DNA from 3 places in the Buttiauxella ferragutiae genome. Region 1 is predicted to be linked to each of the others. Evidence: riboswitches for the same ligand, from Rfam matches in the RefSeq annotation. Region 1 holds a riboswitch; each other region holds the start of a gene.
The links. Region 1 has a riboswitch for cobalamin ahead of MNO13_RS08180 (cobyrinic acid a,c-diamide synthase CobB). Riboswitches for the same ligand answer to the same signal wherever they lie in the genome.

Region 1 (4,607 bases):
GGGTGATTTGCGGGCGCTCAAGTTGCGAGGTGTCGCGCCCAACAATCCACGACAATTTTTCGCGGCTTTCGGCAAGGGTTCCATGTTTGAGCGCGCGGTAAACGTCGAGTGCGGCATCGCTCAGGCAACGTGCGGCAAGTACGGTGTAAATCATCCACACTTCGACTAACCACCCGAGCCACGGATGCAGCAGGTTGGCGAGATACAATACGCCCCAGCTCACGCCCCATGTGGTGCCGACCACCACCAGCCACAGCACGCCACCACCGATTTTCAGCGCGCGGTCACTTTTGCAAAATTGGCGAATAATGCGTTGGGTTACGGTGATTAGATTGCCTATCCAGCGCACCGGATGAGGCCAGTGCGGCGGGTCGCCAAACCAGTAATCCAGCAGCCAGGCCACGGCCCAGGCAAGCAATGTCATAGGTGATTCCTCGCAAGCGTTAGCCAGGGGTTGAGCAAATTCGCGCGTTGAGCGAAATGGACATGCAGGTAGCTGGCAAAAGTCGCCTGCTGCTGAACGCCTCCCTGCCAGCGGGAAACGGCGACACCATCACGCCATTTGCAGCAATCTAACGCTGCGGGCAGCGGGCCGTTGAAATCGGAGTAATGAAATTCGTGGCCACGCAAGGTTTCGCCTTTTTTCGCCAGCAAGGTGTTTTGCACAGCGGTGGCCTCGCAATAGCCAAAACGTGTCAGGCGTTGGCCCATCTGGCTATGGCCTGGCAACACGCCGCACATCGAGTGGGTTTCGCCTTCGCTGTCAGTCAGCGTTTCGCCCAAATACATTAAGCCGCCACATTCGGCATACAGCGGAATGTGCTGTTGATGGGCAGCTTGCAGGGATTCGCGCATGCGACTGTTCGCGGCGAGTTTTGCCACATGGACTTCGGGGTAACCACCGCCAAGCCAAATCATCTGGCAGTCAGGGATTTTTGCGTCATGCAGCGGGCTGAAGCGCTGGATTTTCACCCCGGCGTGCTCGAGCATTTCGAGGTTATCGGGATAGTAGAAGTTGAAAGCTTCGTCTTCAGCAAGGGCGAGTGTTAGCCCGTCGGCCAGTGCGGCATCAGCAATGGCGGGCGCAGCACCCTGAGGCAGGGTATTAAGGCGAGATAACGCCAGAAGATGGTCGAGGTTAACGGTTTCTTCAATTTGCTGCGCCAGGCGCTGCCAGTGTTCATCTTGCGGGGAGTGTTCTTGTGCCGGAACCAGGCCGAGGTGGCGCGACGGTAACTCGACATCGGCCATCACCGGCAAGCGCCCTAAGACGGGCAAGCCGCAGTAACGGGTGATGACATCAGCAAGTAACTGGTAGTGGCTGTCGCTGTTGACGCGATTGAGGATAACACCTGCGATGTTTAGCGTTGGGTCAAAGCGCTGGAAGCCCATGACAGTGGCGGCAATGGAGGTAGACACCGCTTTGCCGTCGACCAGCAATATCACCGGGCAACCGAGCTGTTTTGCCATCGCGGCGCTGCTGCAATAGTTGGGGTCGGTGCCGTAGCCGTCGTACAACCCCATCACCCCCTCGATGACGGCCACATCTACGTGCTGCATTTGTTTAGCGAACAAACCATTTAGCGTGGAAGTGGGCAACATGAAAGCATCGAGATTGCGCGAGGCAATGCCGCTTACTGCACTGTGCCAACCGCTGTCGAGGTAGTCGGGGCCAATTTTGAAGGGTTGAACGCAAAGGTTGCGTTGCATGAAGGCGCGGAGCAGCCCGAGCGTGACGGTGGTTTTACCACAGCCGCTGCTGGTGCCTGCAATGACGAATGCGTGTTTTGCTGCCGCTGCCATGGTTGCCTTATCACTGTTTCGGCAAAGCACGGATGTCAGCACGTACGCGCACCCTGAGGCTGCACGCATCTGATGACAACTGACTTCCCACCGAAGGAGTTGTTGAGAATAAGGATGACAAGTCGGTCTTCTGGCTTAGCGTCTCTCTCGCCCGCCCTTCCCAATCATTAGATCAGTGGTTTTGCGGGTTCGTCGGCATCACAGCAGCGGGGGCTGCGGGGGATTGTCACCCCCTTCCCAGCCACGGACTATTTTGGTTAATCGCGTGGCATAAACGAGTCAGTTATTGCGAGCATGACCTTCAAAGCATCACACTCTTAAATATTTAAAAGCAGACACAGTGTAAAAGCTAATAGATTTCGAGAGTTGCGCTATGACAATTTTTACTGATTTTTTAATCTTTACGGTAAATGTCGCTGACGCGTATCTGCCCCCCAGAGACTGGGGATAAAAAAAACCGCCTGGCGGCGGTTGGTAACACTGTTGGAAAAACTCTGCGTAGGTCAGCTAAGCGAAGCGCCATCCGACAACACTGGCGCAAACGGTGGATGACGCTTTCGCTTATCCACCCTACGACAGCTAATTAATCGGCCTTGATTTCGCCCATTACTTTCAGTTTTTTGGAAATTTCACGACGCTCTTTAGACAGTTCAGCGTTTTTGATGATGTAGTCATCAACACGGTCTTCATAGTCGGTTTTCATGCTGGCGATGATGCCTTGAATAGCTTCAATGCTCATACCCGGTTTGATGTAGTCGCTCAGGTTATCAAGCAGCAGAACACGTTTTGAGTTATCGCGGATCTTTTTCTGTACGTCCTGGATTTCACGCTGCAGTTTGTTTTTGCGACGGAACAGACGCACGAACTCAAGCACGTCCTGGAAAGATGGTTTGATTGGTTCCATTTTTATACCCCTGCTAATTTCATACTCGGATTCGTTAAGACAGCCGCCATAAGATAACCTTAATGGTAGCGGCAGCCGCTGATAATTCATTGTTTCGCTATCTTAACCTCAATTGCTGCTGAATCGAAACCAGCAATTCACACCAGGCTGAGCAATTATTTGCGTAACGCGCGACAGATCAACTGCGACAGCAATTCTAGTTGACGAGCAAGTTCCAGACTCAGCCAGACGTAACCATGAATAGGCGTTTCCTGAAGTTTCCCATTTTGGCCATTTTGTATGAGCTCGCGCAACTCGCTGACGATTTCAGTCAGCTTTTCATTGTTCGCTGAAATCGTCGACGGGTTGCCATCGTGCAAGGCCAGTGCGATTGCGGCAAGCGTGCCCTGGGTCATTTGTTGCGTTTCGCGCAGCGTGTGTGCGTTGATCATCAGGAAGTGGCTTTCCCTTGATGCCCAGTAAGCGTTGACCTGCAACTCAAGAGTGCACACCAGATTGCGGCTGACGGTTTGTATCGCCTCGAAGATAGACTTTTGAATATGCGTTTCTTTGCTGCTTGGCCCGATGAGTGCACGCATTCTTACGACATCACTCAACACTTTGTGTAAGTGTTTTTCAAGCCTTGGGCGCTCTAATAAATTAGGTGAGAAGCCCGCGTTGTAAACCCGGCCAAAGGCAGTGACGAAGTTCGCCATTTGTATGCGCCAGTGGATAAAGGCGCGCTGCGGATAAATGCTGGTAAATAACATCGCCAGCAACGAGCCGAAGATGACATCGCCGCTGCGCCAAAGGGCAATTTCCATGTCTCCTGCCGGTGCGCCAACCACTACCGCAAGGGTGATGCCAATCAGCAGAGCCTGATACGGGCGTTTCCCCAGCGCCAGATAGCCGCAGATGAACATGGCAATGGCACACCACACCAACATCAGCGGTAGCGAGAACAGCTCAAGTTTTAGCGCCACAAGTCCCATGACTGCACCGCATATCGTCCCACCAATGCGCTCAAAGGCGCGTGGCACGACGTTGCCCCAAAAAGAGATCGGCCCCATGACCACCACAAGCGTGATCAACGGCCATGTCCCTTCGGGCACTTTCAGAAGATGAACAATAAGAAAGGTGAGAATAAAAGCCAGTGCGATGCGGATCCCATGCACGATACGGTAATTGCGGTATATGCGGATCTCAAATGGGCTTAGTGATTTGTCAGGACGCACACTCAGTTCCCCAGAAAATAAAAAACGGGATTGTACCTGTTTTTATGGAATGAACATCACAAAGTTAGGGGGCATAAGCCCCCTTTAGCATCAGACTTGATCTGCCACCGGAATATACATGTCTATTTCCCAGACTCCACTTTCTGAACCATCGTTAAGATAGTGTTCGAAGCAGGGTTTTCCGGTTATCTGGTAGCTATTATTAGCAAGGACGCTGTCAAAAAACAGATTCCACGGCTTGGCAAAGTCGTTGTCATCCACGCGGGCGCGTGCCACCGCATACTGGCCGCCCTGGATGCTCGTCACAATCACGCCTTCACTGTTATCCGGCACGGTAAAGTTTTCAGCCACCGAGACCACGGTGTCGCAGCGCAGTTTTTCTGCGGGTACGACGTCGGGGTTGTCGTAATAAACCGCCAGCCATTCTTCCCCGGCTATCTGGTGGGTTTTGACCCACAGGGCAAGTTGCTCAAAGCCCTGATGGACCGTTTGTTCCCACGGCCCAACCATATGAAAACCAGCGACTTTACGTTCATTCACTTGTTGTACGTTAAATTCCATATGACCTCCTGACAGATTTAAAAATACTGTATGTTTATACACCACTCTTGTGCAGGGAAACAATCCATTGTCAGGGTGATGTGGTTGCTTTGCGAGCAGGATCGCTTTTTGAAAAACTTTCGCCT
Region 2 (4,607 bases), 700 kb from region 1:
CGAAGGCCGGATAAGCGTAGCGACCTCCGTCACCCTCGGCGTAACTGGTGGATGACGCTGGCGCTTATCCCCCCTACAACGACTATCCCGTAGGCCGGATAAGCGCAGCGACCTCCGTCACCCTCGGCGTAACTGGTGGATGATGCTGACGCTTATCCCCCCTACAACGGCTATCCCGTAGGCCGGATAAGTGCAACGACCTCCGTCACCCTCGGCGTAACTGGTGGATGACGCTGACGCTTATCCCCCCTACAACGGCTATCCCGTAGGTCGGATAAGCGCAGCGACCTCCGTCACCCTCGGCGTAACTGGTGGATGACGCTGACGCTTGTCCCCCTACAACGGCTATCCCGTAGGTCGGATAAGCGCAGCGTCATCCGACACCATTAACGGTGATCACAGCAAGGCCACGCCGCCTTCGACCATCTTCAACAAGTGATGCATCGGCCAGTGTGGAGTTAAGCGTTTTTCCGTCAATAGCCCTATCACCCGCTCTACATCATGCTTGTTGCGGTCTAACAACAACCCCACCACGCTGCCGCTGTGAGCGACATTAATACCGTAGAGATCGCACTCTTCAACCAGTGATAACAAGACGTTAAATTCCGGTTTAGGCAAAATATTCTGGCTCGCCACGGCGCTAAGCGTGGCGGCTTCACCCATCAAACGTGGGTTGTTCTGCGCGCACGCTTGCTGAATTTTCCCCCAGGCTGTTTCCAGTTCAGGGGCATGCCGTTGCAGCAACGTGTTTCTTTCCATGCGGTGATAATCTGCGGTTCGCAAAGTCAGTGGGCTTTCAAGCACCAGCAGATCCAGCGCCGGTTGCGAGTCACAGGCGATGCGCGTAGCACCTTTGTTATGGTCAAACAACGTCAGGCTGCGAAAAATAGTGCTGTCGGTGGGTTCGAGTGCAACACACTGCGCCGCCAGTGCTTGTTCACTGAGTTCACGGCCTAAATAACTCGCGGTAGCGAGCGCCGTGGCGGCGATATCTGCGGTGCTACTGGCCATTCCCTTGGCGAGCGGAATCGTCGAGTGGCGCTCAATGCGTATTTCACGGCTCAACTCTGCGGGATATTGCCAGTGCGCCAGCAGCTGTTTCACCATTGCGCGCGACAGAGGAAGTTCGCTTGCTAGCGGAGCGCCAGTGGTGACTTCAACGGTGCTGTACCAGTCCACCGGACACGACACCAGCTTTTCGCCGCCAACAATCCACCCCTGGATAAGCTCGCCACAGGATGCAGGACACTGAGCTACTGCCACATTGACCACCTTTTTCACTCAATTATATCTGCGCGATAGTGACATGGCGCTTTATAGGATTTATTGATTTTCCACAATATAGCTTAATCCGCCATGGCGATAAAAAGAATAAAGATGTTATATCTGCGCGCTAATAATATGGCTTTGATTTATTTTCATATTAATATGATTTATTTTCATGAACTTATTTGTCTATTTGGTGTAAGGGGTTATTTCATTTAAAAGTGAGGTTTTGTTATTGCTTTACGAAAAGGTAATTAATTGTGGGGCGTGTCAAAGTAAGCAAATTTAATTGGTCTGATAAATTGTCGTAGCGCAATAATTTAATTGCTTAGGCGCTATAACCTGTGTCGAGTTTTTATTTGGCGATATTCAACAGAATTCTTAAATTATGTTTCCACGTATGCGCAACAGTGAATTTACGGCATACGCGGTTAACTGTAATGCTAATAGATACACCACATTGTGTGGTTGGGAAGGGGGTTTAAATCCCCCGCAGCCCCCGCTGCTGTGATGCTGACGAACCCGTGATACCACTGATCGTAAGATTGGGAAGGACGGGTGAGAGTGACGCTAAGCCAGAAGACCAGTCTGTTAGCTAAAAACAACAACTTCGGTGGGAAGTGGGTTGCTCAGAAGCGTCGAGTCGCAAGACTGGGTCAACGCACATCCTGGCACCCGTACCGCCCAGAACAGGATTGGGGTATGGCAGCCAGGAAAAGGACATTCATTGTTGCAGGCACTTCCAGCGGATGTGGCAAAACCACGGTTACGCTGGGTTTGCTTAGCCTCCTCACACAGCGCGGATTGCGCGTACAACCCTGCAAAGTTGGCCCTGACTATCTTGATACTGGCTGGCATAGCGCCGTGACCGGGACTGCCTCCCTGAACCTTGACCGTTTTATGCTGCCGGTTACCACGTTAAATGCGCTGTTTGCCGAACGTATGCAGCATGCGGATGTGGCGGTGATTGAAGGCGTGATGGGGCTGTTTGATGGCTACGGCATCAGTCCTGATTATTGCAGCACCGCAGGGATGGCGAAGCAACTGAACTGCCCGGTGATTCTGCTGGTCGATGGGAAAGCTGTTTCGACGTCGATTGCCGCGACGGTCATGGGGTTTCAACATTTTGACCCCGCATTAAAGCTGGCGGGCGTGATCGTCAACCGCGTGAATAGCGAAAGCCATTACCAGTTGTTGAAAAGCGCTATTGAACGCTACTGCGGCGTGCCGGTGTTGGGCTACGTTCCCCGTGTTGAAGGGGTTTCGTTACCGGAAAGGCATTTGGGGCTGGTCACCGCACGCGAGTCGGTCGTCAATTCACAACCCTGGGCAGACTTCGCCAGCCAGCTTGAAAAAACGCTGGATATCGACCAGTTGCTGGCACTCAGCGTCTGTGATGCGCTCCCTTCAGGGGCGTGGCCTGAACTGCCAGCCGCCGGCAGCGGAGCAGGGTTAACGCTGGCGCTGGCCGATGACGAGGCGTTCAACTTCTATTACCCCGATAACATTTCTCTTCTTGAGCGTGCTGGCGTGCGCATTGTGCGCTTCAGCCCGCTGCATGACAGCCAGTTACCGGAATGTCAGATGATTTGGCTCGGCGGTGGCTATCCGGAACTCTACGCCGAAAAGCTATCCGCGAACCACACCATGCGCGCTCAAATCCTCGCAGCCCACCAACGAGGCGTGGCGATTTATGGCGAATGCGGCGGCTTGATGTACCTCGGCAGTTCGCTACAAGACAGCCACGGCGCGACTTATCCGATGGTCGGCGCTATTCCCGGCCATAGCGTGATGGGCAAAAAATTAACCCGCTTTGGCTACTGCGAAAGCCGGGCGCTGGCGCCCACCTTGCTGGCTGACACAGGCGAAACGCTGCGTGGTCACGAGTTTCATTATTCTGAATTTACGCCGCAAATCCCTGCGGTGATGGCGTGCAGCAAAACCCGCGACGGCGCAGTTTTACAGGCGTGGTCGGGTGGCTGGCAGGTGGGAAATACCTTCGCCAGCTATCTGCATATTCATTTTGCCCAGCGTCCCACGCTGCTTAATCGCTGGATAAGTGCAGCCAGGAGAGCGAAATGACACTCCTGGCCTGGGCGGTGGCGTGGATTCTGGATCGTCTGCTGGGCGACCCTCACCACTGGCCGCATCCGGTGCGCTGGATTGGCGCACTGACAGCGTTGGCACAACGTATCGTCCGGCGTTACTGCCGTAGCGAAGCGGCCTTGTCCATCGGTGGTGGTTTGATGTGGCTCTGCGTGGTTGGCACCACCTTCGGCGTGGCGTGGGGGCTGCTGCATTTTGCCAATGCCATTCACCCCTGGTTGGGCTGGATTGTCGAAGTGTGGATGATTTTCACGGTGCTTGCTGCCCGCAGCCTCGATGACGCCGCGCGTGACGTGGAGCTGCCGTTAAGTGAGGGCAATCTCGAGGAAAGCCGCAAAAAACTCGCCTGGATTGTCGGGCGCGACACTTCCCAATTGCAAATGCCGCAAATCAATCGCGCGGTAGTGGAAACCGTTGCGGAGAACACCGTGGACGGCGTGATAGCACCACTGTTCTTTTTACTGCTCGGCGGCGCGCCACTGGCGATGGCCTACAAAGCCGTCAATACGCTGGATTCGATGGTCGGCTACAAACACCCAAAATACCGTGCAATCGGCATGGTTAGTGCGCGAATGGACGACCTCGCCAACTTCATTCCGGCGCGTATCAGTTGGTTATTGCTGAGCGCTGCCGCGTGGATGTGCCGCAACAATGCCATCGACGCGCTGCGTATTGGCTGGCGCGATCGCTACAACCACAGCAGCCCCAACTGCGGTTGGTCGGAAGCCACGGTGGCAGGGGCGTTAGGTATTCGTCTCGGCGGGCCAAATGAATACTTCGGGCAACGGATGGACAAACCCTGGCTCGGAGAGGCTTCCCGCGAGATAGCCGTTGGCGATATTTCAGCAACGATTCAATTGATGTGGGTGGCTTCCACGCTGGCGCTGCTGCTGTTTGCGCTGGCGCGGGTTATCTGGTCTGGAGCGGTCTGAGGGCAATATGATGAATTACATACAACAACCACAAGCGATTGAAGCCAAAAGCTTCGTCATTATCGACGAGATTGTCCGGGAAACCCGGCCAGAATACCGTTTTGCCAGCGAGCTGCACGAGGCGGTGATTAAACGGGTTATCCATACCACCGCCGATTTTGACTGGCTGGATATTTTATGGTTTTCCGAACATGCGCTGGACAACTTGTGCGCCGCGTTGCGCAGCGGCTGCACGATTTACACTGACACCACGATGGCGCTTTCCGGGATCAATAAAACGCTGTTAGCCAGTTTCGGTGGCGA
Region 3 (4,607 bases), 1.9 Mb from region 1:
AACCAGGCGTTCTCTGGTAGAAGCCGCGTTTAGCCAGTTAAGTGCTGAACGAAGTTTTGCCAGCCTGAGTTTGCGCGAGGTCGCTCGTGAGGCTGGTATTGCGCCAACATCGTTTTATCGCCATTTCCGTGACGTTGATGAGCTTGGGCTGACAATGGTCGACGAGAGTGGACTGATGCTGCGCCAGTTAATGCGCCAGGCCCGCCAAAGAATTGCCAAAGGAGGAAGCGTAATTCGTACCTCCGTCTCAACATTTATGGAATTTATCGGTAATAATCCCAACGCGTTCCGTTTGCTTTTACGTGAGCGTTCTGGAACGTCAGCCGCATTTCGTGCCGCCGTCGCGCGTGAAATTCAGCACTTTATTGCGGAACTTGCTGATTATCTGGAACTCGAAAATCGTATGTCGCGCAGCTTTACTGAAGCGCAGGCAGAAGCGATGGTGACGATTGTTTTTAGTGCTGGTGCCGAAGCGTTAGACGTCGATGCCGATCAGCGTCGTCAGCTTGAAGAGCGTCTGGTACTTCAGTTGCGCATGATTTCCAAAGGTGCGTATTACTGGTATCGCCGGGAGCAAGAAAAAATGGCATTGGCTCAAATATCTGAAGAGTGAATGAAGGAAGGGCAATGAAACAGTTACAAGATAGAGGTACGCTCGGGTTAGCGTTTATTGCAGGCCTTGCGATCAACGGAACGTTTGCCGCAGTGTTCAGCTCGGTTGTGCCGTTTTCCATTTTTCCAATTATCGCGCTGGTGCTGACGGTGTACTGTTTGCATCAACGCTACCAAAACCGCACGATGCCGGTGGGTTTGCCAAGTATCGCAGCGGCTTGTTTCGTGTTGGGCGTGTTGCTGTATAGCGCAGTGGTACGCGCTGAATATCCAGCTATTGGCTCCAACTTCTTGCCAGCGGTACTTTCGGTCGCATTGTTGTTCTGGATTGGTATTAAAATCCGCGCTCGTAAATCCCAGGTGACGGAATAGCAGCCTGCTCTAAAACAAAAACGGACGCCGAGGCGTCCGTTTTGCTATTTGCGTGTTAGCCACACACCGCATTCCATATGGTGCGTGTACGGGAATTGGTCAAATAGCGCCAGCCGTGACACGTTATGGGTTTCGCTTAATGTTTCCAGGTTCTCGCAAAGGGTTTGCGGGTTGCAAGAGATATAAAGGATGCGCGGATACGCCTGCACCATCTTCACGGTGTCAGCATCCAGGCCGCTGCGCGGTGGATCGACGAAAATGGTTTCGCACTGGTAGCTTTTCAGGTCGATACCTTTCAGGCGGTTAAACTCGCGCACGCCATTCATCGCCTGGGTAAAATCTTCCGCGGCCATACGAATGATTTGCACGTTTTCAATTTCATTCGCTTCAATATTGTATTGCGCGGCAGCAACAGACGGCTTGGCGATTTCAGTTGCCAGCACGCGATTAAAGTTACGCGCCAGTGCCAGCGAGAAGTTACCGTTACCGCAATACAGTTCCAGCAGATCGCCTTTTGAACCGTGCGTGGCATCCAGCGCCCATTCCAGCATATGAACATTCATCGCCGCGTTGGGTTGCGTGAAACTGTTTTCCACCTGGCGATAAATCATCTCTTTACCGGCAACAGTCAAACGCTCATCGATGAAATCCTGATCCAGCTCGATTTTGGTTTTGGTCGCACGGCCAATTAAATGAACATTGAAACCCTGAGCCCGCAGATTGTCGCGCAGTGCTTCAGCGTGTTGCTGCCACTCTTCACCCAATTTCCGGTGGTAAAGCATCGAGACAACCGCCTGGTTGCTCATCGTCGTCAGATAATCAATCTGGAAGAGTTTGTGGCGCAGGGCTGGGATGTCACGTACACCGTCGAGCATCGCAGGCATCAATGCATTGATCAGCGAACTAGCTGCCGGGAAGCTGTTGACCCGAATACGTTGTTTGGTCTGGCTTTCAAACATGATGTGGTACAGGTCGTCTTCATCATGCCAGATACGAAATTCAGCACGCATCCGATAGTGGCTGGTTGGCGAACGGAACACCTCCGGCGCTGGTGCTGCAAAAGGGACCATCATGCTTTGCAAGCGGGCGACTTTTTCGGCCAGTTGCGCGTCGTACTGTTCAATTGGGAGATGTTCGGGAGTCATGAGCTGCTACCTGTTAATAAAGTCAAACTACGCGGCGATTGTAGGGAATAGGTTGATGATGTCCAGTGCTGTTGCATTTTGATGTGTCTGGACAATCTTATTAACAAAATCGTAGCATAGCGCTTCCGGCCTTTTTACATGAGTTAAAAGGGAACCCAGTGCAACTCTGGGGCTGACGCGCAGCGGTAAGGAACGGTGGGATGAGCGCCAAGTGCAGACACTGCTAAACAAAGCGGGAAGTCATCATCCAGTAGTCACACACCTCCAAGCCCGAAGACCTGCCGGTATACGTCGCAATCTGCATAACTATCGCGTGCTATCGGTTATGTCTGCGGCATCCTTATTGGAAAGCGGATGCTTATTAAAATGATGGTAAAAAAACTTTCGCTGCTTACGGCTCTGTCCGTAACGGCTTTTTCAGGCTGGGCGCAAGACAGCAATTCTGACGATACTCTGGTGGTAACGGCCAACCGTTTTCAGCAACCCGTCAATACCGTTCTGGCGCCAACTGATATTGTGACCCGGGAAGAGATCGACCAATGGCAGGCAAAATCGATGAACGATGTCATGCGTCGTTTACCTGGCGTCGATATTGCTCAGTATGGTGGTCTTGGGCAGAGTTCTTCAATGTCTGTCCGTGGCACCAGCGCCAGCCATGTATTGGTGCTGGTGGATGGTATTCCGCTTGCCCGCCCTGGCATTTCCAACTCCTCGGATGTTAGCCAAATCCCGATTTCTTTAGTGCAGCGCGTGGAATACATTCGTGGCCCACGTTCCGCGGTTTACGGTTCTGGCGCGATTGGCGGCGTGGTTAACATCATCACGCAGAGCGATGAAGAAAAGTCGCAAATCAATGCGGGTGTGGGTTCGGATAGCTATCAGCAATATGACGGTACCTGGCGCCAGCGTTTTGGCGATACGGTAGCGACAGTGTCTGGCTCATACGAAACCACTAAGGGTTTTAACGTTCAGCCGCATTCTACTTATAGCGGTGATAACGATAGAGATGGTTACCGTAGCAAAAGCTATTGGGCTGGCCTGGAGCATAAGTTTAGCGAGGAGTTTGACGGCTTCTTCCGTACTTATGGCTATTCCAACAACAGCGATTACGATTTAGGTGCGCCTCCTTATACTCCGGCGTATAGCGCAGACGAGCATCAACTCTATAACCAGAACTACGATGCGGGCCTGCGTTTCCATTCCGGGATTTACTCTTCGCAGCTGTTGGCGAGCTATCAAAAAGTGAAGGACTATAACTATAGCAGCGTGTATGGCCGCTATAACGACGGTACGACGCTCGACTATATGACCCAACGCAACGTCCAGTGGGGTAACAACTTTGTTGTCGGGAATGGCTCGATCAGCGCAGGTATTGACTGGCAGCAACAGCGTCTGACTTCTTCTGACACAGTCATGTCTGACAGTTATAACCGTGATAACACGGGCGTCTACTTGAGTGGTCAGCAGCAGTTTGGCGATGTGACCCTGGAAGCTTCAGGTCGTGAAGACCACGACGAGCAATTCGGTTGGCACGGTACATGGCAAACCGCGGCTGGATGGGAATTCGTTGAAGGGTATCGTGCGACAGTTTCTTATGGCACGGGTTTCCTTGCACCTTCCCTCGGGCAACAATATGGCTCCACGCGCTTTGGCATCGACTCCAATCCAAATCTGAAACCAGAAGAATCCAAGCAATGGGAAGCTGGGCTTGAAGGATTAACCGGTCCTGTGGACTGGCGTTTGTCTGCTTATCACTACATGATTGAAAATCTGATTACCTACTACTCCGATCCGGTCACTTATGACGGGTCTTATGACAACATCAAATCTGCGACTATCAAAGGACTGGAATGGGTCGGTAGCGTGGATACTGGCATCTTTACTCATAAGCTAACGTTGCAGTATATGGATCCGCGTGATGACCAGAGTGATGAAGTGCTGGCTCGCCGCGCTAAGCGCCAGGCTAAGTACCAGCTCGACTGGGTGATGTTTAACGTGAATATGGATGTAGCGTGGCAGTATTACGGCAAACGCTACGACAACAACACCTCTGCTTATAACCCGACTCAGCAAATTTTGCCGAGTTATAGCACAGTTGATGTAGCGGCTTCATATCCGGTCACCTCTCATCTCACTGTTCGTGGTAGAATCGCCAACCTGTTCGATAAAGATTACGAGACGGTTTATGGCTATCAAACCCCAGGACGGGAATACTATCTCTCTGGCAGCTATACCTTCTAATACACGTCCCACCGTACTGGTTTTTGACTCCGGTGTCGGTGGGCTTTCTGTGTATGATGAAGTCCGGCAGCTTTTGCCTGACCTGCACTACATTTATGCTTTCGACAACGTAGCATTCCCCTACGGCGAGAAAAGCGAAGAGTTCATTGTTGAACGCGTAGTTGAAATTGTTACTGCGGTTCAGGAACGCTACCCACTCGCACTCGCCATCATCGCCTGTAATACGGCAAGTACCGT

Region 2: linked by a shared signal. The riboswitch ahead of MNO13_RS05045 (cobyrinic acid a,c-diamide synthase CobB) and the one ahead of MNO13_RS08180 (cobyrinic acid a,c-diamide synthase CobB) in region 1 are both predicted to bind cobalamin.
Region 3: linked by a shared signal. The riboswitch ahead of btuB (TonB-dependent vitamin B12 receptor BtuB) and the one ahead of MNO13_RS08180 (cobyrinic acid a,c-diamide synthase CobB) in region 1 are both predicted to bind cobalamin.

The regions. Positions count from the first base shown of each region.
Region 1 is NZ_CP093332.1:1,809,016-1,813,622, reverse strand. It holds gene cbiB (adenosylcobinamide-phosphate synthase CbiB) at 1-424, opposite strand, end outside; gene MNO13_RS08180 (cobyrinic acid a,c-diamide synthase CobB) at 421-1,803, opposite strand; cobalamin riboswitch at 1,907-2,098, opposite strand; gene MNO13_RS08175 (DUF496 family protein) at 2,387-2,707, opposite strand; gene MNO13_RS08170 (FUSC family protein) at 2,863-3,921, opposite strand; gene sbmC (DNA gyrase inhibitor SbmC) at 4,012-4,482, opposite strand.
Region 2 is NZ_CP093332.1:1,108,719-1,113,325, forward strand. It holds gene MNO13_RS05040 (GHMP family kinase ATP-binding protein) at 397-1,263, opposite strand; cobalamin riboswitch at 1,698-1,872, shown strand; gene MNO13_RS05045 (cobyrinic acid a,c-diamide synthase CobB) at 1,969-3,348, shown strand; gene cbiB (adenosylcobinamide-phosphate synthase CbiB) at 3,345-4,304, shown strand; gene MNO13_RS05055 (cobalt-precorrin-8 methylmutase) at 4,315-4,607, shown strand, end outside.
Region 3 is NZ_CP093332.1:5,147,150-5,151,756, reverse strand. It holds gene fabR (HTH-type transcriptional repressor FabR) at 1-613, shown strand, start outside; gene MNO13_RS23685 (YijD family membrane protein) at 628-984, shown strand; gene trmA (tRNA (uridine(54)-C5)-methyltransferase TrmA) at 1,029-2,129, opposite strand; cobalamin riboswitch at 2,239-2,429, shown strand; gene btuB (TonB-dependent vitamin B12 receptor BtuB) at 2,499-4,370, shown strand; gene murI (glutamate racemase) at 4,315-4,607, shown strand, end outside.